Linked DNA regions of Sphaerotilus montanus. Each later gene encodes a partner of the first gene's protein in a complex. Links are inferred from orthologs where the notes say so. Each region holds a gene or a part of one and is shown in the gene's direction. Other genes may lie near its edges. The genes, in order: tldD and pmbA.

Region 1 (14,812 bases):
CCAGCTGCGCACCCGCTTTCGGCCCGATCCCGTTGATGCGGCGCACCGGCAGCGGCCAGATGCGGGTCGGCACATCGTCCGCCATCACCACCGTCAGCCCGTCCGGCTTGTCGAGGTCGCTGCAGATCTTGGCCAGCAGCTTGTTCGGCGCCAGCCCGATCGAGCACGACAGGCCGGTGGCGCGGCGCACGTTGTTCTTGATGTCCTGCGCGAGTGCGCGTGCACCGCCGAGCGGGTCGTGGCCGACGGCGTCGCGCACGCGGGGCAGGTGGGTCAGCTCGATGTAGATTTCGTCGATGCCGCGGTCTTCGATGTCGGGCGCCATCTCCGCCACCGCCGCCTTGAACGCCCGCGACAGGCGGCGGTACTCGTCGAAGTCGGCCGGCAGCAGCACCGCCTGTGGCGCGAGTGCAGCGGCCTTCATCAGCCCCATGCCGGAGTGGATGCCGCGGGCCCGGGCCTCGTAGGTGGCGGTGGTGACGACGCCGCGGCCGGTGTAGTCGCCCAGGCGCGGCCAGTCGCCGGCGTACTCGGCGGCGCGGTGCCGGCTGCCGCCGACCACGACCATCTGCCCGCGCAGTTCCGGCCGGCGCAGCAGTTCGACCGACGCGTAGAAGGCGTCCATGTCGAGGTGGGCTACAAGGCGGGGCAGCGGGGCAGGGGCGGGCATCGCGGGAATTGTGAGGGCTGGCGCGAGGGCTCCGCAGTTTGTCGCAGACGCTGTTCAGCCGCGTCCCTAGAATGCGGCCATGATCTCTCGCGAACCCACCCTCGAACGCCTGGCCACTGCGCGCCAGTTGCTGCTGGACCCGTTTGGCCTGACCGAGGCCAGCCTGACCCGGGCGCTCAACACCATCTCGGCGCACCGCGTCGACGATGCGGACCTGTACTTCCAGTACACCCGCAGCGAGGGCTGGAGCCTGGAGGAGGGCATCGTCAAGAGCGGCAGCTTCAGCATCGACCAGGGCGTCGGCGTGCGGGCCGTGGCGGGCGAGAAGACGGCGTTTGCCTACTCGGACGACATCTCCGAAGCCGCGCTGCTGGACGCCGCACGCACCGTGCGCACCATCGCCGCCGCCGGCCAGAGCCGCCGCGTGAAGATCGACACCCCGCAGCAGATCGCTGCCAGCCGCAGCCTCTACGCCGGCATGGACCCGATCGCCTCGCTCGACAGCGTGCAGAAGGTCGCGCTGCTGGAGCGGGTCGAGAAGATGGCGCGGGCCAAGGATCCGCGCGTCGTGCAGGTCATGGCCGGCATGGCGGGCGAGTACGACGTGGTGATGGTCGCCCGCGCCGATGGCACGCTGGCCGCCGATGTGCGCCCGCTGGTGCGCGTGTCGATCACCGTGATCGCCGAGCAGAACGGGCGGCGCGAGGTCGGCTCGGCCGGTGGTGGCGGCCGCTTCGGTTTTGGCTACTTCACGGACGCGCTGCTGCAGCAGTACGTCGACCAGGCGGTGCACGCCGCGCTGACGAATCTGGACAGCCGCCCGGCGCCGGCCGGCGAGATGACGGTGGTGCTCGGCTCGGGCTGGCCCGGCATCCTGCTGCACGAAGCCGTCGGCCACGGGCTGGAAGGCGACTTCAACCGCAAGGGATCGAGCACCTTCTCCGGCCGCATCGGCGAGCGCGTCGCGGCCAAGGGCGTCACCGTGCTGGACGACGGCACCATCGCCGACCGGCGTGGTTCGCTCAACATCGACGACGAAGGCCACGCCAGCCAGAAGAACGTGCTGATCGAGGACGGCATCCTCAAGGGCTACATCCAGGATGCGATGAACGCCCGCCTGATGAAGACCGCGCCCACCGGCAACGGCCGCCGCGAGAGCTACGCCCATGTGCCGATGCCGCGCATGACCAACACCTACATGCTGGCCGGCGACAAGACCCCCGAGGAAATCATCGCGTCGATCGACCGTGGCCTCTACGCCAGCAACTTCGGTGGTGGGCAAGTGGACATCACCAGCGGCAAGTTCGTGTTCTCGGCCAGCGAGGCCTACTGGGTCGAGAAGGGCAAGATCCTGTACCCGGTCAAGGGCGCGACGCTGATCGGCAACGGCCCGGACGCGATGAACCGCGTGTCGATGATCGGCAACGACCTGGCGCTCGACTCCGGCGTGGGCACCTGCGGCAAGGACGGCCAGAGCGTGCCGGTCGGTGTCGGCCAGCCCACACTGCGCATCGACGGGCTGACCGTTGGTGGCACGGCCTGAGCAACGGGCTTGACGCCGCCCGGTACAGCCCCCTACATTTGACGTCTATGCAGCGCACCACCGTGTTTTTTAGCTACTTTTGGATCTCGCACCGCCCGGCGGATGGAGAGGCCAACGCGTAGCTGAACAGCCCGCAAGCGCTCCCAGACAACCGCCGGAACCCCCGGCGGTTTTTTTTTGCCCCCAGACAACCCCGACGTCCACGACGACCCCGACCATGAACGCCACCACCGCCGCCCCGACCGACTCCTGGTACCCGCCTGCCGACCGCACCTCGCAGACCGACGACGAAAGGATCCAGGACGTGACCCCCTTGCCCCCGCCCGAGCACCTCATCCGCTTCTTCCCGATCCGCGGGACGCCGGTCGAGCAACTGATTGGCAGCACCCGCCAGTCCATCCGCGACATCATGCAAGGCCGCGACGACCGGCTGCTGGTGGTGATCGGCCCGTGCTCCATCCACGACCCGGTCGCGGCCCTGGACTACGCCCGCCGCCTGAAGCCGCTGCGCGAGCAGTACAAGGACACGCTCGAAATCGTCATGCGCGTGTACTTCGAGAAGCCGCGCACGACGGTGGGCTGGAAGGGCCTGATCAACGACCCCTACCTCGACGAGAGCTACCGCATCGACGAGGGCCTGCGCATCGCGCGCCAGCTGCTGGTGGAGATCAACCGCCTGGGCGTGCCCGCGGGCAGCGAGTTCCTCGACGTGATCTCGCCGCAGTACATCGGTGACCTGATCGCCTGGGGCGCCATCGGTGCACGCACCACGGAGAGCCAGGTCCACCGCGAACTGGCCTCGGGCATCTCGGCGCCGATCGGCTTCAAGAACGGCACGGACGGCAATCTGCGCATCGCCACCGACGCCATCCAGGCCGCGGGCCGCCCGCACCACTTCCTGTCGGTGCACAAGAATGGCCAGGTCGCCATCGTCGAGACCAAGGGCAACACCGACTGCCACGTCATCCTGCGCGGCGGCAAGGCGCCCAACTACGACGCAGCCAGTGTCGCCGCCGCCGTGCGCGACCTCGACGCCGCCAAGCTGCCGGCCACGCTGATGGTCGACTGCAGCCACGCCAACAGCAGCAAGCAGCATGAGCGCCAGATCGCGGTCGCCCGCGACATCGCCGACCAGGTGGCTGGTGGTAGCCGCAGCGTGTTCGGCGTGATGGTGGAAAGCCACCTCCAGGCCGGTGCGCAGAAGTTCAGCGCCGGCAAGGACGATCCGTCGAAGCTCGAATACGGCCGCTCCATCACCGATGCCTGCATCGGCTGGGATGATTCAGAGCAAGTTCTGGCGATCCTCGACCAGGCGGTGAAGGCACGCCGCGGCTGAGCGCGCTAGGATGGAAACGGTTGCGTGGCCCCCTGGCGGCCACACTTTGGAGAATGCACCATGCACCACGAGATGACCGTTTCCTTCGGCCCGGACCGCGAGTTCCGCCTCTCGGTCGAGTCGACGATGGGCGCCGACGACGCGCGGCGCTGGCTTGACGAGCAGTTCCTCGACTTCGACTGCGAGCCGCTGCGGGCCTCCGGCAAGGTGCTCGTGGCCGACAAGCTGCTGGCCATTGCCGACGCGGCGGGTCCGGACGCGTTCGCGGCCGGAGATGCCTGGACACGGCGCTTCGCCGAAGCGGCCGGCGCAGCCACGGCCCGCGCCACGGTCCACATCGATGTCGCCGGGCGGACGCTCAACTACTGAGCACGTCCGGCGGCAGCCTCATTCGGCGTTGCGCAGCAGGCGCTCGCTGCGCCAGTAGACGTCATCACCGCCCAGGCCATCCAGATTGGCGCGGTTCAGCACCCGTGCCAGCACGAACAGCAGGTCCGACAGCCGGTTCAGATACTGGCGCGGCGCGGCGTTGACGGCGCTCGGGTCCTGCGCGGTCAGGGTCACCACGGCGCGCTCGGCCCGGCGGGCGATCGTGCGGGCCACGTGGGCCAGCGCGGCGCTGCGGGTACCGGCTGGCAGGATGAACTCCTCCAGGCGGGGCAGGGTGGCGTTGTGCGTCGCCAGCGCCTCGTCCAGCCGCAGCACGGCCTCGTCCTTGAGCAGCGTGTAGCCGGGGATGCACAGCTCGCCGCCCAGGTTGAACAGCTCGTGCTGGACCACCACCAGCAGTTCGCGCACCTCGTCGGGCAGCGGCTCGGCCAGCAGCACGCCGAGTTGCGAGTTGAGTTCGTCCACGTCGCCCATCGCCGAGATGCGCAGGTGGTCCTTGGGCACGCGGGTGCCGTCGCCGAGGCCGGTGGTGCCGTCGTCGCCGGTGCGGGTGCTGATCTGAGTGAGTCGATGTCCCATGTCGACATCGTAGCGCCCCGTCTCCCGCGGCCGCTTGCAACCGGCACAATACCGCCACACTCGAACCGCCTGAACATGACCACAGTCCACGACCTGAACGACGCCGAAATCGGCGAACTCGACGACCTGCTCGCCGCCATCCCCCAGCCGCTCGATGCGCTGGACGTGGTGATGCTGGACGGCTACCTCTGCGGCGTGCTGTCGCAGCCGGTCGCCATCGACATCGCCGACTGGCTGCCGCCGGCCTGCGACTGGAACCTGGGCGAGGGTGGGCAGGTGCTGACGCCCGACACGCCGGGCTGGCACGCGGCCAAGCACGAGCGCCTGATGGCCCTGGCCCAGCGCCGCCACGACGCCATCCACCGCGCGATGGTCGAGGACGAATGGTTCGATCCCATCGTCATGCAGCCGCTCGACGAGAACGACCAGCCGCTGACCGGCCGTGCCGAGATCGAAGGGGCCCTGGCGCCGTGGGTGACGGGCTTCGAGCATGCGCTGAACCACTTCCCCGCACTGGAAGAGCTGGGCCACGCCGACCTGTCCGACCTGCTGGCCTGCCTGCGCCGTCACCTGCCGGAGCAGACCGAGGACGAACAGGCCTACACCAAGGCGCTGGATCAGGAGCAGCCGCTCAAGTCACTGGATGCCGCGATCGAGGATCTGGTCTCCACCGTCATCGATCTGGCCACCATCGGCCGGACGCAGCGCCTGAAGGTGCCGACCGTGCGCCGTGGCATGCCCAAGGTGGGCCGCAACGAGCCCTGTCCCTGCGGCAGTGGCCGCAAGTACAAGCTGTGCCACGGGCGAGATCAAAGTTGACTTGTGTCAACGGCAGCCTGACCGCGGGCTGACAGACTCGGTACCATTCCTTTGAAGGAGATCCCGCCATGAAGATTCTTGTTGCCGTTGATGGCAGTGAATTCACCCGCCGGATGGTGGCCTACTGGGCGGCGCACGACGAATGGCTCGGGCCGCAGCACACCTACACCGTGCTCACGGTGGTGCCGCCGATTCCGCCGAGGGCGGCTGCGGTGCTCGACCGCGAGCTGCTGCACTCGTACTACGCGGACGAGGGCGAGAAGGTCTTCCACCCGATCCGCACGTTCCTGGACAAGCAGGGACTCAAGGCCACGTTTCTGAGCAAGACCGGCCACATCGCGGACACCATCAGCAAGACCGCGACCGAAGGACACTTCGATCTGCTGGTGATGGGCTCGCACGGCCATTCGGAGCTGGCCAATCTGGTGCTCGGCTCGGTGGCCACCCGGGTGATGGCGCACTGCAAGACCCCGGTGCTGCTGGTGCGCTGAGGCCGCGCACGCCAGGCCGCTGCCCGATCAGCGTTTGGTGGAGGGGGCCTTGGCGGGTGCGGGATGGGCGGCAGGGCGGGTCGCGGATTCGCCCTGGGGGTCCATGCTCATGTCCAGACCGAAGGCGGTGCCGTAGTCGGCGAAATCCTCGGCCTTGCGCCGCGCTGCGGCGCGTCGGGACCGGCCTGCGAACCAGGTCGACCAGTGGAACCAGCTGCTCAGCGTGCGTCGTTCGGCCATCATTGTCATTCTCCCGCTGCCGGCCCGGGTACCCTCATCCCCCGCGCCTCTCCCAGAGTTTCCAGGCCGTGTCGCGGGCCGCCGTGGTCATTCACGTTGCGGGCCGGCCCGTCCCGAATCGACACGAAAGCGTGCTTGCGTGTGCAGCTGCGCGTGTGCCAGAACCGGGAAACCTGTAGCTCTTGCGACACAGTGTAGCGACCGGTCCGTGACGTCCAGCGCCATGTAACCCCTCTCGTCACTGCGGGCGTGCAGGATGTCCGCATTGCTGCGGCGAATCAGCGACATGAGGGATTCCGGCAATCCGGCCGTGGTGATCGACGAGGTCACGAACTCGCTGGCCACCACGGGCGTGCGTGGATCGTCCGGGTTGGCGCGCAGCCGTGCCGCGACATGGCGGTGCACGTCGCCGCCGAGGAACACCACGTTCTGCAGCTGGTGGGTGGCGATGTGCTCCAGAAGCCGCGTGCGTGCCGCGGGGTAGCCGTCCCAGCCGTCGCTGTAGACCAGCTTCCTGCCGTCCGGGCCGGGCAGGCCCCAGGGACTCATCTGCGTGCTCTGGCCGATCAGCTTCCAGCGGCCGGTGGCGCTGCGCAGACCGTCCTGCAGCCAGCGTTCCTGGTCGGCGCCCAGCACCGTGCCTTGGTTGTCGGCGAGGGCGTGGCAATGCCAGCGCACGTGGCCGCCCGCCACTCCCGGGGCATTGCAGGCCTGCGGGCTGCGGTACTGCCGCCCGTCGAGCATCCAGAGGTCCGCCAGTCGCCCCCAGCGGAAGCGGTCGTGCATGCGCACACCCGTGGCACCCGGCAACTGGTCCGGGGCGAGCGGCTGGTGTTCGAAGTAGGCCTGGTAGGCGGCGGTGCGCATCCGCAGGAACTCCTGTGGCGATCCGGTCTCCTCGTCGCCGAACACGCCGGCGTAGTCGTTGCGCACCTCGTGGTCGTCCCAGGCGAGGATCCACGGATGGGCGGCGTGGCAGGCCTGCAGGTCCGGGTCGCGCTTGTAGGTCACGTGGCGGGCGCGGAACTCGTCGAGCGTGCAGGGCTCCTCGGCCTCGTGCGCACGCAGGAGAAACCGCCTGTTGCTGGAGTCGTAGATGTAGTCCCCGACGAAGACCACGGCGTCCAGATCCTGTCCGGCGATTTCCCGGTGTGCCGTGAACCAGCCCTGCTCGTAGTGCTGGCAGGACGCCAGCGCCAGGCGCAGACGGTCGACGTCGGCGTTCTCGGCCGGCGCGGTGCGGGTGCGACCGACCGGGCTGGCCACACCCCCGGCCAGAAACCGGTAGCAATAGCGCCGTGCCGGCTGCAGGTGCTCCACCAGCACCCGCACGCTGTGCGCCTGGGCGGGATCGGCCAGCACGGTGCCGCTGCGGACGATGCGGGCGAAGTTGTCGTCGTCCGCCACCTGCCAGGTGACCGGGATCAGCGCCGGTGGCAGTTCGGCGCCGGCTTGTCCCGGATCGGCCATGAGCCGTGTCCACAGGACCACGCTGCGCGGACGCGGCTGGCCGCTGGCGACACCGAGCGCGAACGGGTCGCTCTCGAAGCGCGGATTGGCGAGGCGCGTCAGGCCCGCATTCGGGGCGGACAGCACCCGCTGTGCGGCCAGCAGGGCGGCCCAGCGGCTCAGGCTGGCGAGGGTGGAGCGTCGAGACAGGTGCATGGGCGAGGGGGAGGCTGCAGAGTCCGCAACGGCGGGCGTACATGATTTTTTCAATTTTGAACTATGGCGATGATCGATTTGGTTTGAATGGTGTTGGGGTCAGATGAACTCAAGATCGGATCAAATCAATGGAAATGGCCTTGCTGGTGCTCAGGATTTCCATTTGTGATGGATTACCACATTAACTTCCACCGTCGTGGGGATGTGCGCGGGGAGGTGTGTTCCGTACAGTACGAACCAGTTGCTGTCACGCGGTGTATCTGGAAGTACAGAAATCTGAAGCCGGCGAGACGCGAGTTCGAACAAAAAAACAATCGAACCCGCTCCCGGTGCCCAGTTCCCAACGGCGTTCTTCACGGAACGTCTATCGACCCACCCCTAACCGGGTGGGTTTTTTTTGTCCATCGTCTGCCGAAGGTGCCCGACCAGCGCGAGCACCGTGCGCGGCACATGCGGGCTGTACGGGCGCAGGGCATACAGATGCCCGCCAAAGGCGCCCACGCTGCGCCAGTCCGGCAGCACCTCCACCACGTCGCCCGCCGCCAGGGCCGCCTCGGCGCTGAAGTCCGGCAGCAGCGCGATGCCCAGCCCCGCCGCGGCCGCCTCGCGCAGCACCTCGCTGTTGTTGGCGCTGAACGGCCCGCGCACGGCCACGGTGACATGGCTGGCCTGCACGCCCGCGGCGGCCTGCGCTTCGCGGAACTGCCAGGTCGGCGCGTCGCCGGGGCGGACGTAGTGCAGGCAGTCGTGCTGCGCCAGCTCGGACGGGTGCTGCGGCGTGCCGCGTTCGGCCAGATAGCCGCGGGTGGCCACCAGCAGCGCCCGCGTGTCCGCCAGCCGCCAGGCCACATGTGTCTCGGGCGGATGTTCGGTGTGGCGGATCGCCAGGTCGAAGCCCTCCTGCGCCAGCGAGGTCAGCCGGTCCGACAGGTTCAGCTCCAGCCGCACCTCCGGATACGCGCGCAGAAAGGCCGGCAGGTGCGGCACCACCGTCTGCCGCCCCAGCGCCACCGGCATCGTCACGCGCAGCAGGCCGCGGGGCTGCGCCGCCAGATCCTTGACGCCCGAGAACCCGCGCTCGATCTGCTCGAAGGCGCTGCGCGTGCTGTCGACGAGCTGCTGGCCGGCTTCGGTGAGGCGCACGCTGCGGGTCGTGCGCTGCACCAGCGGCACGCCGGCGGCGCGCTCCAGCTCGCTGATGCGCTGGCTCATCGCCGCCTTGCTCACGCCCAGCCGTTGCGCGGCGGCGGTGTAGCTACCCAGGTCGCCGAGCACGGTGAGCCAGTGGACGTGGGACCAGAGGTGGTCGATGCGGCGGGTGTCCATCGGGGGCTTTCGTGGGTCCGGCGTTGGTCCGGCTTTGTTCCGGGTTTCTGCGGAGGATTGTTCGTCTGGCTGAACAGTGTATCCAGCGACCCGGTCTGGTCACGCGCCGGGTGTGTGCCTAGACTGTGCTGCATCCTGTCCAGAACACCCGCCGGAGACCCCCTCATGACCCAGCCCTACACCGACACCCGCGACATCGGCCACTACATCCACGGCGAGCGCGTCGCCAGCACCAGCGGCCGCGCGCAAGCCGTCTACAACCCCGCCACCGGCGCTGTCGCCCGGCAGGTCGCGCTGGCCAGCGTGGACGAGGTGAACGCCGCGGTCGCGTCGGCCAAGGCAGCGTTTCCGGCGTGGTCCGAGACGCCGCCGATCCGCCGCGCGCGGGTGATGAACAACTTCCTCGCGCTGCTGAACGAACACCGCGACGAACTCGCCGCGATGATCACCGCCGAACACGGCAAGGTCTTCACCGACGCGATCGGCGAAGTCAGCCGCGGCATCGATATCGTCGAGTTCGCCTGCGGCATCCCGCAGTTGCTGAAGGGCGACTACACCGACCAGGTCTCGACCGGCATCGACAACTGGACGATGCGCCAGTCGCTGGGCGTGGTGGCCGGCATCACGCCGTTCAACTTCCCGTGCATGGTGCCGTGCTGGATGTTCCCGGTGGCGATCGCCTGCGGGAACAGCTTCATCCTGAAGCCGAGCGAGCGTGACCCGAGCCCGAGCCTGTTCATGGCTGAGCTGCTGAAGAAGGCCGGGTTGCCGGATGGGGTGTTCAACGTCGTGCAGGGCGACAAGCTCGCGGTGGACACGCTGCTGACGCACCCGGACGTGAAGGCGGTCAGCTTCGTCGGCTCGACGCCGATCGCGCAGTACATCTACGAGACGGGCGCGCACCACGGCAAGCGCGTGCAGGCGCTCGGCGGCGCGAAGAACCACATGGTCGTGATGCCCGATGCGGATGTCGATCAGGTGGTGGACGCGCTGATCGGCGCGGCGTATGGCTCGGCGGGCGAGCGGTGCATGGCGATCTCGGTGGCGGTGCTGGTGGGCGACATCGCCGACAAGGTCGTGCCGCTGGTGGCCGAGCGTGCCAAGGCGCTGAAGATCAAGAACGGCATGGAACTCGACGCCGAGATGGGGCCGATCGTCACGGCAGTGGCGCGGGACCGGATCGAGGGCTACATCGGCATCGGGGTGGAGGAGGGCGCGCAGCTCGTCGTCGATGGGCGCGGCTTCCGGCCGGCGGGGTTCGAGGACGGGTTCTGGACGGGCGGCACGCTGTTCGACCACGTCACGCCGGAGATGCGCATCTACAAGGAAGAGATCTTCGGCCCGGTGCTGGCCTGCGTGCGCGTGGCCGATTTCGCCACGGCGGTCGATCTGGTCAACGCCCACGAGTTCGGGAATGGGGTGGCCTGCTACACCAGCGATGGTGGCGTGGCGCGCGAGTTCGCGCGGCGCATCCAGGTGGGCATGGTCGGCATCAACGTGCCGATCCCGGTGCCGATGGCGTGGCACGGGTTTGGGGGCTGGAAGAAGAGCCTGTTTGGCGACATGCACGCCTATGGGGAAGAGGGCGTGCGGTTCTATACCAAGCAGAAGTCGGTGATGCAGCGGTGGCCGGCGAGTATTGCGAAGGGCGCGGAATTCGTGATGCCGACGGCGAAGTGATGCGCGGGCGGTAGCGCTGGCGAGTGGGTCGGCGCTGACAAGGCGGCCGAGGGGCGTGGGCTCCTCGGCCGTTTTTGCATTTTCGTGATGAAATTCGCGATTTGAGGTGGTGTTGCCGATAGGCGATGGGACTTTGGATTGGCATTATGGAGTACTGACTGGTGGCGTGATTTTTTACGTCAGCAGTGCATAATTTCAGTTGGGCCATACAGACATGAAACCATGCGGTGCAGAGAAAATAATAAAATTCAAAACGACTTAAAAACAAACTAATGTTGAGTTAAATATTAGTGAGCTGATTGGTTTGGGGGATCTAAATTTTATTGGGTCTCGGGAAAAATCGTAAATTAATAGGTGAGTCAAATGACAACCCCGGCAAGTCCATTTATTGAAACAGTCGCAATTGCAAGAATTGCATCTCCTTTGCTTAAGGATATATACGAAAATGCAAAAGATGGAGCAAAAAAAGCTCTCGCAAAATGGAATACTATAAGCTACAGTAAAAAATTCGAAAAATTAGTGAAAAATATTGACGAAGTGAAAACAATTTGGAGTCCGGGTGAAAGCGTCTCGTTGCGTAGTTTCTACCATCTGGCAAAAATCAGGAATAAAAAGAGTATATGTCCTGTTGCTGCTATTTCTGATCTTGGGGCGGGGAATGTTGTTATTCAAGGTATAGTGGGGCAGGGTAAATCAATGCTCCTACGGTACCTATCGATCCAAGAGGTTATAAAAAAGGAAAATGGGAGATTGCCAATATTTTTGGAACTAAGAAAGTTGACGCCGAAAATCAACCTTAATCTGGCTATATCAAATTACTTTAGGGAGATTGATATAAATCTGAGTAGTGAGGTTTTTGAGTATTTGGCAAATTCTGGGAAAATTGTTTTATTGTTGGATGGGTTTGATGAATTAGATCCCGCGATAGCCAAAGAAGCTTCATTAGATATAGAGCATCTGTCAAAAAAACACCCAGAACTGCAATTTATTGTATCTTCTAGGCCTGACAATGAAATTCAAAAAATCAATCAATTCCGTGTTGTTGAAATAGCCACGCTGTCGCAGAAAGACCAAGGACCATTTCTTCGCGCGTTGGGAGTGGATGCCTCAAAATCAGCGGAGATAATGCGTGCCATAAAGGATAGCCCAAGCAACATTACGGAGCTTATCAATACGCCTTTGATGTTAACTCTAGTGGTATTTGTTTATCAGTCGGAGAGCAATATACCTGACGAGCTTCCGGAATTTTTTGAACGTCTTTTTCATACTGTTTTTACGCGTCACGATGGATTAAAGGATTGTTTTAAGAGGCAGCATCATTCTGGCTTATCCGAAAGAAGACTCCAAAGTCTGTTCGAAGCATTTTCATTTATGGCTCAGCAGGGAGGGCAGAAGCGAACATTAAATAGATCTCAGTTCAACGAATGTTTTGACCTGGCTTTAGATTACACGGATGGATGTTTTTGTGATGAATCAAATTTCAGAAAAGACATCACAAGAGTTGCTTGTTTAATGATGGAGGAGGGTATTGATGATATTACTTTCCTTCATAAATCAATAGCTGAGTATTATTCGGCTGCATTTATTAAGAATTCGGATGATAAGTTTGCGATTAAATTCTACAAGGAGGCATCTAAGAATTGGCATTACTGGCACGAGACACTTAATTTCCTTTCGGCTATCGACTCATTTAGGTTTTCACGTTATTTCGCAAAGCCAAATCTAATAAATGCAATTGAAATAATAAAGCCTCTTATGGGTACTGTGACAGAGGTGGAGCTTTGTAAAAAATTACCGCCTTTTTTGAGTAAAGCTACCGCGGTGTTTGAGAAAATTAAGGGAAAATATGAATTAACAAATTTCGGTCCCATATTAATGCCGCCGAACATGTATCTATTGAGGGTTGCTAATGAGATGCATGAGCTAATCGATTTCTCCTGGGTCTTGACTGAATCAGAGGCCCAGGCATTGCTTGATGGTGAAATGCAGATTTCACTCAATGGTGACAGTATTGAAGTCCCGTTCGGATGTGCTTTAATGAGGTGGTCAAAAAAGTCATTTGACCAGTACCTGGATACTCTTGAGGAGTCGTTTTTGAAAAATATTTCGTTGGCGGAAAAAACGTCATTAAAAATGACAGAGCGTCCTAAAATATTTTCCAAAAGAAAGCTGAGTGCGGGTGCAATTCGTATCAAATAGAACACAAGCCGTGCTGTCGGTGCTGGTTATTTCGTGCGGGACTTGTGAAGCCAGCCCTAAGGGATCGCAGTGAATTAACGCCAACGAAGTAAATGCAGAATTCCTTCACTGATACTAAAATCGCCCTACCTATCGAAGCCCAGGTGGACTACACAGTATTTTCTGAAGAGCTAGAACTAATTGGCCTTCCCGAGCCGCGCTCTGAATTTTTTCATCGACTTAGTTCGGCTTGGATTATTGCCTATCACCGACAGTCTGGAAGACCCATTCGCCCAACTGAAATGTGGTCGAACGGCTTCGGATTCCTTGTGGACCTTGAAGGGGCTGACCATGGCGATGGTCGTGGACCTCAACCTCCCGGGGTTTATATGCGTACTTTTGCGGCTTATGGGCTATCGAAGCCGAGCGGCGCGTCTCGCCGCAACGAAGACCTACGGGCACTTCTAGAAACCGGCCCTGCAGCCCTGAACCTGGTCTGAGCCTGCACAAATCCAGCTCAGACGAGCAGTGGATGACGGCGGCGAGCCCCTGTCCCCACCGTCGCGGTACCCCGCGACGGGGTTTTGCCCCTCACGCGGGCTGTGCGGACGGACCTGCGCTCTTGACCAGCCACACCAGCCTGCGTGCGTTGTAGGCCGCGCACTGCAGCGTGATCGCCAGCGCATTGCGCGCCAGCGTCATCGCCCGCACGCACTTGCCGCCCTGCTGGCTCAGCGCCGCAAAGACGTGCTCGACCCGCGCCCGCGTGCGGTTGATCGTCTTGTTGCGCTGCTTGAGTCGAACCTTGGCCGTCTGCCCTGGCTTGGCGCGACGTGCGATGCCGTCGGCCAGTCCGTGCTGCTGCAGCGTCTGGCGGTTGGCCGCGCTGTCGTAGCCCCGGTCGGCCAGCAGCCGCTTGCGCGTATTCGCCACCTGCAGCACGTCGGGCAGTTGCTGTCCGTCGTCGGCGTTGGCCGCCGTGATCTTCATCTGGCGGATCAGCTTGTAGCGTGCGTCCACGTTGCCGTGCAGCTTGTAGCCGTAGTACGACTTGCCGTGCTTTTGCGTCCAGCGCGCGTCCCGGTCGGTGTGCGCCAGGCGCTTCTTGCTCCAGCCCTCGGGCGCCTCCCCCTTGTTCAGCGCCTCGCGCTCCCGGGCGTTGGCCTGCGTGATCGGCGCCTGCACGATGCTGGCGTCCACGATCTGCCCGCCCCTCGGGATGAAGCCGTGCCGCTGCAACTGCTGGCTCAACGCCTCGAAAATCGCCCGGCCTCCCAGCCCGCCTTCGGCCAGCCGCTGCCGGAAGTTCCACAGCGTGCGCGCGTCCGGAATGTTCAGCGCGCCGTCCAGCCGGCAGAACCGCTGGAAGCTCAGCCTGTCCAGCACCTGGTGCTCGCACTGCTCGTCCGACAGGTTGTACAGCCCTTGCAGGAACACCATGCGCACCAGCGCCTCGGTCGGGTACGGCGGGCGTCCGCCCTTGCTGCGGTCAGCGCGAGGGCAAGCCTTGTCCACCGCCGAGGCCATCGCCGCGAAGTCGATCAGTTCGTCCATCGCCGCCAGCGTCTGCACGTAGCCCTCCAGCTTGGCCTTGCGCTGCTGCACCACGAACAGGTCGTCCGCGGCCTCCTCAGGAAAGAAGCTCGATGGCTTGGTGCGGGGCGTGATCATGGGGCGGCATCTTGCCGCAGCGCGCGGCTCAGGTGGCGGTCAGGGTCGGTTTCTAGAAGTGCCCCTACGCCTCAGGGGATGGATGGGCAAGACTGAACAAGTCTCTGGCGCAGAAAGAGACAAAGGTCATTTCATCGCCCACTCCATCGGCGGAGCCGTGGTGGGAGGAGAAAACAATGTATTTCTCCAGCGCAGAGACCTAAACCGAGGTTGGTCGGACGCAG
Region 2 (14,713 bases), 2.3 Mb from region 1 along the record:
CATCGGCTACATCGCGCTGATGGCGCCGGGCTGGCGGCATCTCGATTTTCATCTGCGGGTGGGACTGGTGGTCGGCGCGGTGGTGCTGCTGGCGTGGCTGGTGAACCGCTGGGTCGAGCGGCCGCTGTCCCGGCGGCTGCGTGCGGTGATCGATCCCGCAGCGATCGTTCCGAGGACGGTGGTCCGCCCCGCACCGAAACTGCGCACGGAATCCATGCCCCGCTGACACGGCCGGCGCGGTTTCCATGCCGCGCCTACACTCGGGGCTCCTTGCCGTTCCTCCGAGTCCGCCATGTTCCGTCGCCTGAAAGAAGACATCGCCTGCATCCTCGAACGCGATCCGGCCGCCCGGTCGACCTTCGAGGTGGTGACCTGCTATCCCGGTCTGCACGCGCTGTGGATCCAGCGGGTGGCCCACTGGTGCTGGCTGCGCGGGCTGCGCTGGGCCGGGCGCTTCCTGTCGCACCTGGGGCGCTTCTTCACCGGCATCGAGATCCATCCCGGTGCCACCTTCGGCCGCCGCGTCTTCATCGACCACGGCATGGGCGTGGTGATCGGCGAGATGGCCGAGATCGGTGACGACTGCACCATCTACCAGGGCGTCACGCTGGGGGGAACCTCGCTGGTCAAGGGGGCCAAGCGGCATCCGACGCTGGGCAAGGGCGTGATCGTCGGTGCCCACGCCAGCGTGCTGGGCGGCTTCACGGTCGGGGACGGCGCGCGGGTCGGCTCGGGTGCCGTCGTGACCAAGCCGGTGCCGGACGGTGCCACCGCGGTCGGCAACCCGGCGCGCATCATCGCCGCGCAGCTCGATGCCCAGCGTGAAGCCGTGGCTGCCCGGATGGGCTTCTCTGCCTACGGCGTGACCCAGGGCGAGGACCCGGTCGCGCAGGCGATGAAGGGCCTGATCGACAACGCCTCGGGCCACGAGCACCAGATCGCGCTGCTCTGGCAGGCGATCGAGAAGCTCTCGGCGCGTTCGCGCGAGCTGCCGGCCGACGCCTGCGTGCCGCAGGATGCCCACACCACCGAGCAGTTCGACGCCGAACGCCTCAACCGGCTGGTGAAGTAGCGCAATTTTCCATTGGTACGCTAAAGCACCTGCCAAGGTGATCGGGCATGTTCTGCGGTAGCTTACGTCCCGATACATCACGGTACCGGGACAGTTCATGCAATCAGGTCGATCCAGGCTCGGCAGGCGACTCGCGCTGGGGGGCTGTCTGTTCGGTCTTGCCGCGGGGCAGATCGGCTGCGGTGGCGGTGCGTCGGTAGGCAGCGCCGAGGCCGGGACAGGCGACGCGGGTGCGGCAGTTTCACGGGCGTCGATGGTCGAGCCGATGACCGCGGCCTTCGTCCAGCCGGACGAGCGCCCGCTGGTGGCGTGGCCCGCGTGTGTGCCCTCCGGACAGGGCACCGACTACGCGGTCGGCCCCGGACAGGCACTGGCTTCGCTCGACCAGGTGCCCTGGGAGCGCCTCGCACCGGGCGACACCGTGCGCGTCTTCTACAGCGCCACGCCCTACCACGGCAAGTTCCTGCTGGCGGCCCACGGCACGGCGGCGAAGCCGGTGCGCGTCTGCGGCGTGCGCGGTCCGAACGGTGAGCGGCCGGTGATCGACGGCCAGGGCGCCACGACGCGTGCGGCGCTGGCCACGGCGTTCGCGGGCGCTGGCAGCGACATCTTCCAGAGCCGGGCCATCGCCATGGTCAAGTCCCTGTCCTCGGATGCCTGGACCGATCGCCCGTCCTACCTCCAGATCGACGGCCTGAAATTTGTCCGTGCCCACCCGGCCTACCAGTTCCGCGACGCTGCGGGTGCGGTGAAGACCTATGCCGATTTCGGGGCCTGCATCTGGATCGACCGGGGCGACCACATCACGATCGCCGACAACGAGCTGACCGACTGCGTCATGGGCCTCTTCAGTCGCACGACCGACGACGGCAGCGGCGCGATCACCGAGAACCTGCGCATCGTCGGCAACGTGATCCGCGGCAACGGGCTGGCCGGTAGCGAGTCGGAGCACAACACCTACACCCAGGGTCTGGGCGTCGTGATCGAGCACAACGTCTATGGCCCGCTGCGCGCTGGCGCCCGCGGCAATGCGATCAAGGACCGCTCGGCGGGCCTCGTCGTGCGCTACAACCGCATCGAGGAGGGCGCCCATGCCATCGACATGGTCGAGGCCGAGGATTTCCCGCTGCTGGCGCAGGCGCGGGCCGACTACCGCACGACGCTGGTCTACGGCAACCAGATCCGCAAGGACGGCGACACCGGCACCGTCTTCCACTACGGTGGCGACCACTACGGCAGCACGCCCGGTGCGCAGTGGGGCGAGCCGATCTTCCGCAAGGGCGTGCTGCAGGTCTTCCACAACACGGTGATCGTCACCGGCGGCAGCGCGGCGGTCTTCCAGCTCTCCACCACCGAGGAGCGCGCGGAGGTGTGGAACAACGCCATCGTGTTCGCGAGCACGGTGTCCGAGAAGAGCCTGCGTGCCGGTCAATCGGTGCAGCCGCCCTGGGTCACCGGAGGCATCGTCAACCTCGGGACGAACTGGCTGTCGGCCGGCTGGCAGGACATCGACCAGTGGCACACCCTGACCGGGCAACTGCTGCTGACCACGGCGCCGCTGGTAGGACAGCGCTCGCCGCTGGTGGCGGGTGGCTGGGTGCCGCAGGCGGGCAGTGCGCTGGTGGATGCCGCCGTCCCGGCCCCCGCGGGTGTGGCGGCCGTGCCGATCCTCTGGCAGCTCGACGCCGCCGGGCGAACCCAGGCGCGGGTGACGAAGGGAACAGCGCCGGACCTCGGTGCTGTCGAGCAGTGACCCGGCGCCGGGCGACTCAGCCGCGCGCGGGTCGCTGGGCGGTCTTCGGGCGGAAGGCCTTGCAGACTGCCTCGCGGGTCTCGATGTACGGCCCGCCGATCAGGTCGATGCAGTAGGGCACGGCCGCGAAGATGCCCGGGCACGGCGGCACCGCGTTCGGCAGACCTTCCAGGGTCTCGGCGATCGACTTGGGCTGGCCCGGCAGGTTCAGGATCAGCACCTTGCCCCGGATCACCGCCACCTGGCGCGACAGGATCGCCGTCGGCACGAAGCGCAGGCTGATCTGGCGCATCTGCTCGCCGAAGCCGGGCATCACCTTGTCGGCCACGGCCAGCGTGGCCTCGGGCGTCACGTCGCGCAGCGCGGGGCCGGTGCCGCCGGTGGTCAGCACGAGGTCGCACTGGTGCACGTCGACCAGCTCGCGCAGCGTGGCGCTGATGCCGTCCTGCTCGTCCGGAATGAGCCGCGTGACCCAGGTGACCGGGTTGTGCAGTGCGCGGGCCATCCAGTCCTGCAGGGCCGGGATGCCCTTGTCTTCATAGACGCCACTGCTGGCGCGGTCGCTGATCGACACCAGGCCGATGCGCACCGGCTCGGGCGGTGGCAGTGCGGCTGCTGCTGCGGTGGGGTCACTCATCGTCGTCTTCCTCGTCCAGGTCCCGGGCGGCCAGCTCGTCCGCCTTGGCGGCGGCTTCGAGCGCGGACTTGATGCGCTGGAACAGATCGCGGTAGGCGCGGCCCTTGCGTTCGGCCGTGCCCGTGGCGGGCTGCGCGGCGGCGGCAAGCTGGTCCTTGCGGGCATTGCGGATCAGCGTGCGCAGGGCCTGTGCATCGGTGTCCGGGTGCTCGCTCATCCACTGGGTGAGGGCGTCGTCCTCGGCGAGCAGGCGGTCGCGCCAGCGCTCGGCGGTGTGCAGCGCGAGGGTCTCCTTGGCGCCAGGCACCTTGAACGAGGCGACCGCCTCGCGCAGCGGCTCCGCATCGACCCGGCGCATGAGCTTGCCGACGTACTGCCACTGGCGGCGGCGGCCCTCGTGCGAGCGGGTGCGCTTGAGCTGCAGCAGGGCGTCGAGCAGGAACTCGGGCATGTCCAGCGCGGTCAGGCGCGCGTCGGGCATCTCGATGAGCTCCTTGCCCAGCGCCTGCAGGTCGTGCATGTCCTGCTTCAGCCGCGTCTTGCTCGGGCGGTCGGCGAAGTCGTCGTCGCGGGCCGGTGCGGCCTCGTCGTGGTCAAAGTGGTCGTTCGGGTGCATGGGCGGTCGGGGTGAAGACGACAGCTATGATACGAGCGACCACCACCGGCCCGACCCGTACATGACTGCAAAGACTGCCAAGACCCGTCCCGCTGCTGTTGCCGAGGGGGCGGATGCCGCCGCCGCCGAGCGTCCAGATGCCGGTTTCTCCTATTCGCGGGACCAGTTCCGCACGCTGGTGGAAGACGCGCTGGCGCTGGCCAAGTCGCTCGGCGCGAGCGACGCGGGGGTGGAAGTGTCCGAAGGCGCCGGCCTGTCGGTCTCGGTGCGCAAGGGCAAGATCGAGAACGTCGAGCGCAACCGCGACAAGGCCATCGGCGTGTCGGTCTACATCGGCCAGCGCCGCGGCAACGCCAGCACCTCCGACTTCTCTCCGGCCGCGCTGCGCCAGACGGTGCGTGCCGCCTTCGACATCGCGCGCTTCACGGCGGAGGACTCGGCCGCCGGACTGCCCGAGGCGTCCGATCTGGCGCTGGGCTGGGCGGCCGACTGCGACCTGGATCTCTTCCACCCGTGGTCGGTGAACGCCGAACAGGCGGCCGAACTGGCGCTGCGCTGCGAGGCGGCGGCTCTGGGCACCGACCCGATGATCACGAACTCCGACGGCGCGGGCGTGTCGGCCCAGCAGTCGCACTTTTACGCCGGCAACAGCCGCGGCTTCTGCGGCGGCTACGCCAGCTCGCGCCACTCGCTCTCGGTCTCGCCCATCGCCGGCCGTGGCCGCGACATGCAGCGCGACTCCTGGTACACCTCGATGCGCGACGCCGCCGATCTGGCCTCGCCCGAATCCGTCGGCCATTACGCCGCGCAGCGCGCCCTCTCGCGCCTGAAGGGCCGCAAGATCCCGACCGGCGAGATGCCGGTGCTGTTCGAATCGACCGTGGCCGCCGGGCTGCTGGGCGCCTACGTGCAGGCCACCAGCGGCGGGGCGCTCTACCGCAAGGCGACCTTCCTGCTCGACAGCCTCGGCCAGCCGGTCTTCCCGGACCACATCGACATCGACGAAGACCCGCACATCCGCAAGGCCAAGGGCAGCGCGCCCTTCGACGACGAAGGCGTGCGCACCCGGGCGCGCAAGGTGGTCGAGGCCGGCGTGACGCAGGGCTACTTCCTGTCGAGCTACTCGGCCCGCAAGCTGGGCATGAAGACCACCGGCCACGCCGGCGGCTCGCAGAACCTGCACATGCGCAGCCGCCTGACCGCTGCGGGCGACAACCTCGACGAGATGCTGCGCAAGCTGCACCGCGGCCTGTTCGTCGTCGAGCTGATGGGGCAGGGCGTCAACTACGTGACGGGAGACTACTCGCGCGGCGCGGCGGGCTTCTGGGTCGAGAACGGCCGCATCGTCCACCCGGTCGAGGAAGTCACCATCGCCGGCCACCTCGGCGAGATGTTCAAGGGCATCGTGGCCGTCGGCGCCGACGAGTACACGATGGGCAGCAAGACCATCGGCTCGGTGCTGGTCGACAAGATGATGGTCGCCGGGAGCTGAACCCGGCGCCGGAGCCGCCGCGGTTGGCGGCGCCGGCTCAGTACGTCGCCCGACCGCCCGTGATGTCGAACACCCCGCCCGTCGTGAACGAGCAGTCCTCGCTGCACAGCCAGGCCACCATCGCCGCGATCTCGGCCGGCTCGACGAAGCGGCCCATCGGGATCTTGGCGAGCATGTAGTCGATCTGTTCCTGGGTCATCTGGTCGAACATCGCGGTCCTGGCCACCGCGGGCGTGATCGCGTTGACCAGCACCCCTGTGCGCGCCAGCTCCTTGGACAGCGACTTGGTCAGCGCGATCAGGCCGGCCTTGGACGCGCTGTAGTGGCTGGCGTTCGGGTTGCCTTCCTTGCCCGCCACCGAGGCGATGTTGACGATGCGGCCCCAGCCACGCGCCACCATCCCCGGCACGACGGCGCGGCAGGTCAGGTAGGGCGCGACCAGATTGACCTCCAGCACGCGGCGCCACACCTCGGGCGCCAGTTGCCAGGTCGGGCCGTTGCCGCCGGTGATGCCCGCGTTGTTGACGAGCAGGTCGAGCCTGCCGTGCGCGGCGACCGTCTGCGCCTCTGCGCTGGACACAGCGGCTTCATCGGTCAGCTCGACGGCGAGTCCGTGGCAAGGTCCGAGGGCCGACAGCGCGGCGCAGCTGGCGGGCAGCCGCGCCGCGTCCGCATCCCACAGCACCACGGTGGCGCCCGAGCGCAGCAGCCGCTCGGCCGTGGCATAGCCGATGCCTTGTGCCCCGCCGGTGACGACGGCGACACGGCCCTGGAGATCGATCTGGTTCATGCGCGGTCCAGGCCCTGCAGGGCGGTGGGGTGGTCGGTGTGGTCGGCGATGTACTGCCGGATGATGTCGTCGAACGAGGTTTCGGGGTGCAGGCCGAGCCGCGCCGCCCGCTCCGCCGTGGCGCCCGCTGGCCAGCGCGCCACGATGCCGGCGATGCGCTCGTCCCGCTCGAAGCGCACCCGCGCCCGCACGGTCGGCCCCGCCACCGCTTCGAGCGCGTCCAGCATCTGCGCCACCGTGAGGTTGAGCGCCGGCAGGTTCAGCGCGGTGCGGCCGCCGAACTCGGCGCGGCTGCATTCGAAGACACGGATCAGCCCCTCGACCGTCGTGCGTGGCGAGGTCAGCGGGTGCGACACGTCCGGGTCCACCGGGCAGACCGCCTCCTGCCCCGCCAGCGGCTCGCGCACGATGCCGCTGAAGAACGAGGATGCCGCGCCGTTCGGTCGACCCGGACGCACCGTGACCGTCATCAGCCGCGCGGCCCGGCCGTCGAGGAAACCCTTGCGGGTGTAGTCGGCGATCAGGTGCTCGCAGATGTGCTTCTGGATGCCGTAGCTGGTCTGCGGCGTGGGCAGCGTGGCGTCGGTGACCAGGGCGGGCAGCGGGTGGTCCTCGTCCGGGCCGAAGACCGCGACCGAGCTGGCGAACACCAGCCGGGTGGGCGCATCCCCATGCTGCGTGACGCGGTGGCGCAGCGCATCGAGCAGCGCGCGGGTCGAGTCGAGGTTGGAGGCCATGCCGAGGTCGAAGTCCAGCTCGCATTCGCCGGAGACGGCCGAGGCGAGGTGGAACACGCCATCGAAGGACTCCTCGCGCAGCGCAGCCACCTGGGCCAGCAGCGGGCCGGTGCGCGCCTCGACCCGCGGGTCGGCGCGCAGATCGGCGGGCGGCTCGAACAGGTCGGTGAGCACGAGTTGCCGGATCGGCTGGCCGGCCAGCGTGCCGCGGGCCAGCAGCGTGCGCGCCAGGCGGGCACCGAGGAAACCGGCCGCGCCGGTGATGAGCAGTTTCATGGACGAGACGTGGCAGGGGGTGGTTGAGGCGCCTTGAGCGGCGCGGCCTGGGCGATGAGCGAGGGCAGGGCCTGCCGGGAAGCCAGCACTTCCTGCATGTCCGTGTAGGCGCCGTCGATCAGCACCAGCGCCGGGCCGTGCGGCTTGGCCGTGGACAGCTCGAAGCTCGTGCGCAGCAGCGCGCCGAGCGCCTTGCTCATCTGCACCAGCATGCGGTTGTGGCAGGCGCGCAGCAGGCCCTGGTGGAAGCGCAGGTCGTGCGTCACGTAGTCGCCGCCATGTTCGATGGCGTGTTTCATCCCTGCAAAGGCGGCCTCGATGTCGGCCAGGTCCTCGGCGGTCGCGCGCTCGGCGGCCAGCCGCACGGCCGCCGGCTCGACCACGCGGCGCAGCTCCTGGAGGTCCCGTAGGAACTCGTGCGACAGCCCGACCCGGGTGTGCCAGCGCACCACCGACTGGTCGAACCAGTTCCACTGCTCGGCGGGCAGCACGCGCGTGCCCACCTTGGGCCCGGTGACCACCAGGCCCTTGGCCACCAGCGACTTGATGGCCTCGCGGACCACCGTCCGGCTGACGCCGAAGGCCTCGCCGAGCACCGGCTCGGGCGGGATGGCGCTGCCGGGAGCGTAGCGGCCGGAGACGATGGCTTCGCCCAGCTGGTCGAGGGTGTGTCCGAGGATGTTCTGGTGGGTGCTCATGGGCCGCGAGCCTAGCGCAGCGCCTGGAGCGCGAGCCTGACAAGGCGCTCGGGTGGCAGGGCAATGTCGAGCGTGGTGGCACCTTCGTCCGGGTCCGGTGGCTCCAGGGTCCGGAGCTGGCTGGGCAGCAGGGTCGGGGGCATGTAGTGGCCCGTGCGCTGGCCGATGCGCTCGGCGAGCAGGGCCGGGTCACCGTGCAGATGGACCAGGCGCAGGCCGGGCGAGGCGCTGCGCAGCCGGTCGCGGTAGAGGCGCCGCAGCGCCGAGCAGGTCACCACGGCGCCGGTGTCGTGCGCCTGCGCCAGCCGCTCGCCGATGCGGTCGAGCCAGCCGGCGCGGTCGGCATCGGTCAGTGGCGTGCCGGCGGCCATCAGGGCCACGTTGTGCGGCGGGTGCAGGTCGTCGCCCTCGATGTAGGGCACGCCGAGTGCCTCGGCCAGCGCCTGCCCCAGGGTGGACTTGCCGCAGCCGCTCACCCCCATCACGACGACGACCGGAGGAGGTGGCGAGTCGCTCATGGGCACGGGCACCCGCTCACAGGCGCTGTTGCGTCCGGCTGTCGAAGACGTGGGCCTTGGCGGCATCGACGGCGAGGTGGATGGTGTCCCCCGGCTGCACGTCGGTGCGGTCGTGGATGACCACGACCAGCCGGGTGTCGCCGATCTGCACCAGCAACTCGGTCTCCGCGCCAGTCGGCTCGACCACCACCACGCGGGCAGCGATGCCCTGCGGTGCCAGCGAGAGATCCGTCGGCCGGATGCCGTAATGCACCGCGGTGCCATCGGCCGCCCGGGCGGCGTCCGGCGGCAGCGGCCAGCGGGCGCCGAGCGCCTCGACCGTGTCGCCGCGCGCCGTGCCGCTGAAGACGTTCATCGCGGGCGAGCCGATGAACTGCGCGACGAACAGGTTGGCCGGCCGGTCGAAGAGTTCCAGCGGCGTGCCGATCTGCTCGACGATGCCGTCGTGCATGACGACGATGCGGTCGGCCATCGTCATCGCCTCGATCTGGTCGTGGGTGACGTAGACGGTGGTGGTCTTCAGCCGCTGGTGCAGGGCCTTGATCTCGGCGCGCATCGCCACGCGCAGCTTGGCGTCGAGGTTGGACAGCGGCTCGTCGAACAGGAAGACCTTCGGGTCGCGCACGATCGCCCGGCCCATCGCGACCCGCTGGCGCTGGCCGCCCGAGAGTTCGCGGGGGTGGCGGTCGAGCAGGGCGTCGAGGTTGAGGATCTTGGCGGCGTCGGCGACGCGGCGGTCGATCTCGGAGGGCGGCGCATTGCGCAGTCGCAGGCTGAAGCCCATGTTCTCGCCGACGGTCATGTGCGGGTAGAGCGCGTAGCTCTGGAAGACCATCGCGATGTCACGGTCCTTGGACTCCAGCTCGTTGACGACCGTGCTGTCGATCAGCACCTCGCCGCCGGAGATCTCTTCCAGCCCGGCGAGCATCCGCAGCAGCGTGGACTTGCCGCAGCCGGACGGCCCGACCAGCACGACGAACTCGCCGTCGGTGATGTCGAAGCTCAGGCCGTGGATGACCTTGACCTTGTTGCCGTAGGTTTTCTGGACGTTGCGAAAGGAGACGGAGGCCATCGGTGTGTTCTCAACTTTTCACGGCACCAGCCGTCAGGCCGGACACCATGTAGCGCTTGAATGCGTAATAGATCGCCGCGGGCGGCAGGGCGTAGACCAGGCCGGTGGCCATCAGCAGCTCCCAGGGCGAGTCGTCTGCCGAGAGGAAGTTGCCGAGCGCCACCGACAGCGTCAGGTCGGCCTCGTTGGACAGCAGCAGGAAGCCGTAGAGGTACTCGTTCCAGGCCAGCAGCAGCGCATACGTCCCGACCGCGACCAGCGACGGCACCATCAGCGGCAGGTAGACCAGCCGGAAGAGCTGCATTGGTGATGCGCCGTCGATGCGCGCCGCCTCGTCCAGCTCCCACGGCAGCTTGTCGGACGCCTGCTTGAGCACCCAGATGCAGTAGGGCGACGCGATCGTCACCATCGCCAGGATCAGCGACCAGCGGTTGTTCAGCAGGCCGTAGGTGGACATGGTCTTGTACATCGGCACGGCCAGGAAGGCGGCCGGGATGAAGTAGGTCATCAGCGCCAGGTTCATCACCGTGCGCCCGCCGCGGACCTTGAGCCGGCTGATCGAGAACGCCGCGCAGGTCGCCACGAACAGCGTGATCGCGCCGACCGAGATGGCGATGAAGAGCGAGTTGCCCAGTTGCTGCCAGAAGTGGTGCAGGTAGAAATGCTTCTGGTGGAAGACCACGTCGAAGTTGGACAGCGTCGGGTCCTGCGGCCACAGGCGCCCGGAGGTGGCCTTGTCGCGCGGCGAGATCGCGAACAGCACCAGGTGGTAGATCGGCAGCAGCGTCCACAGCAGCACCGGGATGCCGATCAGCAGCAGCTGGGCCTCCCTGCCGATGGATTTCAGCGTGAAGCGTGCGCGGGTCATTTGGAGAGCCTCTTCATCATCACCCACACCAGCGGCAGCACGAGCGGCAGTGCCACGACCAGGGACGCCATCGCCAGATCGATCTGGTCCAGCCGCAGGTAGCGGATGCCCAGCGTCGCCAGCACGTGCGTCAGGTCGGCCGGCCCGCCGCCGGTCAGCAGGTAGACGCTGTTGAAGTCGCCCAGCGTCCAGATCATCGACAGGATGGTGCAGGTCAGGTACAGGTCCTTCATCGCCGGCCAGGTGATGAAGCGGAACTTCTGGCCGCGGGTGGCGCCGTCCACGCTCGCCGCCTCGTACTGCTCGCCCGGAATCGCCAGCCGGCCTGCTACCAGGATCAGCGTCCAGAACGGCAGTGACTTCCAGATGTGCATCAGCATCGCGAAGCCCAGGCCCAGCGTCGGATCGTTCAGCCAGTTCGGCCCGTCCAGCCCGGTCAGGCGGAAGATGGTGCTGTTGATGACGCCCCATTCCGGGTTGAGCATGAAGCGCACCGACAGGATGGTCGGGATCGACGGCACCGCCCACGGCAGGATGAAGACCATCGAGACGATCTTGATCCACCAGCGCGTCTGCACGAAGAAACCCGACAGGCCCAGCGCCACCACCATCTTCACGTTGACCGCGACCACCACGAAGATGAGCGTGTTGACAGCGGTGCGGTAGAAGATCGGGTCGTCCAGCAGGCGCACGTAGCTGTCCGGGTGGCGGGCGAGCCAGAGCCCGTAGCCGACCGGATAGAGCACGAACACCAGGAACACCAGCACATAGGGCACCAGCAGGGCGCGGCCCCACAGGGTCCAGGTGCTGAGACCCGGTCGCACCCGGGCGGACCCGGATGCAGCGGAGGAGGCGAGGGCGGTCGTCACGTCAGGCTGCTCAGTTGCCCGCCACGGTCTTGATGCGGGCGATCATCTCGTCCACGGCCTTGTCCACGGGCACCTTCTCGTTGAGCACGCGGTTCATGGCCTTGGCCCACACGTTCTCATTGTTGAGCACCGTGAACTTGTAGTTCTTGGTGAACTCGAACGGCACCGTGCCGGACTTGAACTGGTTGTAGACCGTCACGCGGTGCGGGTCGGTCTTCCAGAACGCGCTTTCCTGCGCGGCCTTGGTGACCGGGAACCAGCGGCCCAGCGAGCCTTCCACGTACGGCGTCAGGTTCGATTCGTCCAGCAGGAAGGCCACGAACTTCTTGGCCATCGCCTTGTTCTTGGCCGCCTTGAAGATCACGCCCGTCTTGACGGCGGCACGGTACTGCATCTTGGTGCCGTCCGGCTTGGTCGGGAAGGCCGCGGTGGCGATCAGCTCGGTGTAGTTCTTCTTGGCCTGGGCGCGCTGCACGTCGGTCAGGGTGGCGTTGGCCGAGTCGTCGAGCCACTTGGCCGCGATGGAAATCGTCGCGTTGTGCGTCAGCACGATGGTCTTGTTGTGGAAGGCGACGTTGTTGTCCGGGTCCTTCCAGTTGGTGGACGACGGCGGCGTGCAGCCCTTGGTGTAGACCGTGGTGTAGTCGGTGACGGCGTTGATCAGGCCCTGGCGCACGGTCGGGTCATCGACCAGCAGCTTGCCGGAGTCGTTGACCAGCTTGACGTTGTGCGCGTCCATGAAGGTCAGGAACGAGAAGAACGAGTCGCTGGCATCCACGCCCATCGGGAAGCCGGTGCCGAAGCCGCGGTTGCCGGTCTTCTGGCGGTAGCCGGTCTGGACCTTCTCGCACCAGAAGCTCCAGTAATCCTTCCAGCCGGTCGGGATGTCGCTTTCCTTGTAACCCGCGTCGCCCAGCATGTCCTTCCAGTACTGGATGTGCATGGTCTGCTGCTTGATCGGGAAGGCGTAGTACGCGCGCTTGCCGCCCTCGGCGTTGTTCAGCAGGAAGGTGGTGGACAGCGCCTGCGGCTCGAACTTGGCGCGCATCGGGTCGATGATCGACGAGATGTCTTCGAGCTTGCCGTCGTAGGCCCACTTGGCGGTGACCTGGAAGTCGTAGACGTCGCCGTAGGCCACGTCGGGCGGGTTGCCGGCGTCGAGCGAGGCGACCGATTTGGGGATGATTTCCTGCGGCGCATACAGCGAGAGTTCGATCTTGACGCCCTTGTTCTTGGCCTCGAACTTCTTGATCGCGTTGTACAGCGCGTCGTCCTCGGACTTGTAGTAGCCCTTGCCCCACCAGACGGTGAGGGTCTCATCGGCCTGGGCCGGCGCCATCGCCAGCAGTGCCGCAGCGGCCAGGGCGCTGCTCATCCATGTCTTCGCCTGCATCGCGTGTCTCCTCGTGTCGTTCGTCACGGTTGATGTCCCGGTGGGGGTGGCGCGATCGTATGATGAATGATGACTGGTGGTTAACGGGGAATCCCGTAAGGGTCAGCCGCAAGTCAGCTTCGCCCGGCCCCCGTCATCCTCGCCCAGCCTTCGTCATCCTCGCGAAAGCGAGGACCCACGCCAGCGGCCGCCGTGGTCTGTCGGCGTGGGTGCCCGCGTTCGCGCACTGCTGTCCGGTAAAACGCGAAGCCCAAAGTCTCCAGAGCTTGATCGGCGGAGTTGCGGCCCTCGACATGAAGGGCTATCGAACCCACTGAGGACCAACTCAGTTGTCGAGGAGCCGCAACATGCAAAGCATGACACGACTGCAGGCGTTGTTGAAGCCACTGGCCAAGTCGGACGTGGACCGGCTGGCGCGTGAACACGGCGCACAACGCTACGGCAAGGGCGCGCTGACGGTGTGGGATCAGTTGCTGGTGATGCTGCACGGGCAGTTCGTGCAGGCACCCAGCCTGCGTGGAGCACTGCAGAGCTTCAATGCGCACAAGGCCCGTCTGGCTGCACTGCAGACGCACGAACTGCGCCGCTCGACGCTGTCGGACGGCAACCGGCGCGCCGGGTCGGCGACGGTGCTGTCGCAGGTGCTGCAAGGGCTGATCCGTCAGCTCGATGGCTGCCGCGACAAGCGTGTGCTGGGGGCGACCTCGCTGATCGACTCGACGCCGCTGACGCTCAAGGGGCGGGGCTTCGACGTCTGGACGCTGGGCACGAAGACCCGGCGCACGCAGGGCGTGAAGGTGCATGTGCAGTGCGACGCGGCCACGCACGCCATCTCGCGCTGCGAGATCAGCGCCCCCAACGTCAACGATGTGGTGCAGGCGCGCCAGTGGGAGATCCAGCCGGGGACGACCTGCGTGTTCGACCGCGCCTACTGCGACTACGCATGGTGGGCGCGCATGACCCGGCAGGGGGTGAAGTTCGTCACCCGGCTCAAGCGCAACGCGGGCATGGTCGTCCTCGAAGCACTGCCCGTGCCCGAGGCCGCCCGCGGGCGCATCCTTGACGACGAGCGCATCGCCCGCCGCTGGCGCCATCCCCGCAGCGGCAAGACATGGCGCGAGCCGCTCGTGCTGCGCCGCATACGGCTACGCACCGACGATGCGCGCCTGCTCGTGCTGGTGACCAACGACTTCGAGCGCACCGCCATCGAGATCAGCGATCTCTACCGCTCGCGCTGGCAGATCGAGCTGCTGTTCAAGTGGATCAAGCAGCACCTGGCCATCCGCCGTACCTGGGGCACCAACGAGCACGCCGCTCACCTCCAGATCTACGCAGCCTTCATCGCCCATGTCCTGTTGATGCTTCACCAGCAGGCCAGCCGCAGCACCACCGACTTGTGGGTGCTGCTGCAGCGCTGGCGATACGGCCTGTTCGAGCCCTGCGAGCAGGCCCTCATGCCTGTATGCGTGCCCCCTTGAGGGGGGCGTGGACGTTACCCGGACAGCAGTGCGCGTTCGCGGGCATGACGCTTCAGATGGACAGCGTTCGACAGGAGCCTCCGGCCACTGCTCCGCCCGCAACGACCTCACCGACACTCCGGCACCGCCGTCACCACCGCTTCCCCCGCCGCCTTCGCCCGCAGATTTTCCGCGGCCAACCCCGCCATCGCCCCCCGCGTCGAGTTCGTCGCACTGCCAATGTGCGGCGTCAACACCACCTGCGGCAGCGCCCGCAACCGCTCCGGCACATTCGGCTCCTCCGCAAACACATCCAGCGCCGCCCCGCCCAGCGCCCCGGATTCCAGCGCCTCGATCAGCGCCGTTTCATCGACCACCGACCCCCGCGCCACATTCACCAGCAACCCCTGCGGACCGAGCGCGGCGAGCACTTCGGCGTTGATGAGGTGCCGCGTGGCCGCGCCG

The links.
Region 2: the proteins of tldD (region 1) and pmbA are in contact, whole or in part, in a solved structure (PDB 5NJ9), measured with the Escherichia coli proteins. The link is inferred for Sphaerotilus montanus from one-to-one orthologs.

The regions. Positions count from the first base shown.
Region 1 is NZ_JACCFH010000001.1:2,889,379-2,904,190, forward strand. What follows is about bases 1-2,981. They hold tldD (metalloprotease TldD), read left to right. Parts: upstream 1-749; coding sequence 750-2,213; downstream 2,214-2,981. Other genes in these bases: dinB (DNA polymerase IV), read right to left, coding at 1-670; BDD16_RS13235 (3-deoxy-7-phosphoheptulonate synthase), read left to right, coding at 2,431-2,981. Also shown: more of BDD16_RS13235, read left to right, coding at 2,982-3,549; BDD16_RS13240 (hypothetical protein), read left to right, coding at 3,610-3,918; BDD16_RS13245 (cob(I)yrinic acid a,c-diamide adenosyltransferase), read right to left, coding at 3,937-4,518; BDD16_RS13250 (YecA/YgfB family protein), read left to right, coding at 4,594-5,337; BDD16_RS13255 (universal stress protein), read left to right, coding at 5,406-5,828; BDD16_RS13260 (hypothetical protein), read right to left, coding at 5,856-6,068; BDD16_RS13265 (alkaline phosphatase D family protein), read right to left, coding at 6,156-7,733; BDD16_RS13270 (LysR family transcriptional regulator), read right to left, coding at 8,112-9,059; BDD16_RS13275 (CoA-acylating methylmalonate-semialdehyde dehydrogenase), read left to right, coding at 9,225-10,739; BDD16_RS13280 (NACHT domain-containing protein), read left to right, coding at 11,103-12,938; BDD16_RS13285 (IS5 family transposase), read right to left, coding at 13,509-14,588; BDD16_RS13290 (hypothetical protein), read left to right, coding at 14,671-14,812. UniProt on the Escherichia coli protein: Metalloprotease involved in CcdA degradation. Suppresses the inhibitory activity of the carbon storage regulator (CsrA).
Region 2 is NZ_JACCFH010000001.1:627,139-641,851, reverse strand. What follows is about bases 3,473-6,354. They hold pmbA (metalloprotease PmbA), read left to right. Parts: upstream 3,473-4,139; coding sequence 4,140-5,570; downstream 5,571-6,354. Other genes in these bases: BDD16_RS02725 (SDR family NAD(P)-dependent oxidoreductase), read right to left, coding at 5,608-6,354; yjgA (ribosome biogenesis factor YjgA), read right to left, coding at 3,473-4,078. In the rest of the region: BDD16_RS02755 (acyltransferase family protein), read left to right, coding at 1-226; cysE (serine O-acetyltransferase), read left to right, coding at 293-1,072; BDD16_RS02745 (right-handed parallel beta-helix repeat-containing protein), read left to right, coding at 1,170-2,825; mog (molybdopterin adenylyltransferase), read right to left, coding at 2,842-3,462; more of yjgA, read right to left, coding at 3,455-3,472; more of BDD16_RS02725, read right to left, coding at 6,355-6,360; denD (D-erythronate dehydrogenase), read right to left, coding at 6,357-7,373; BDD16_RS02715 (FadR/GntR family transcriptional regulator), read right to left, coding at 7,370-8,071; BDD16_RS02710 (gluconokinase), read right to left, coding at 8,083-8,589; BDD16_RS02705 (ABC transporter ATP-binding protein), read right to left, coding at 8,606-9,661; BDD16_RS02700 (carbohydrate ABC transporter permease), read right to left, coding at 9,672-10,529; BDD16_RS02695 (carbohydrate ABC transporter permease), read right to left, coding at 10,526-11,353; BDD16_RS02690 (ABC transporter substrate-binding protein), read right to left, coding at 11,409-12,791; BDD16_RS02685 (IS4 family transposase), read left to right, coding at 13,139-14,269; BDD16_RS02680 (2-hydroxyacid dehydrogenase), read right to left, coding at 14,377-14,713.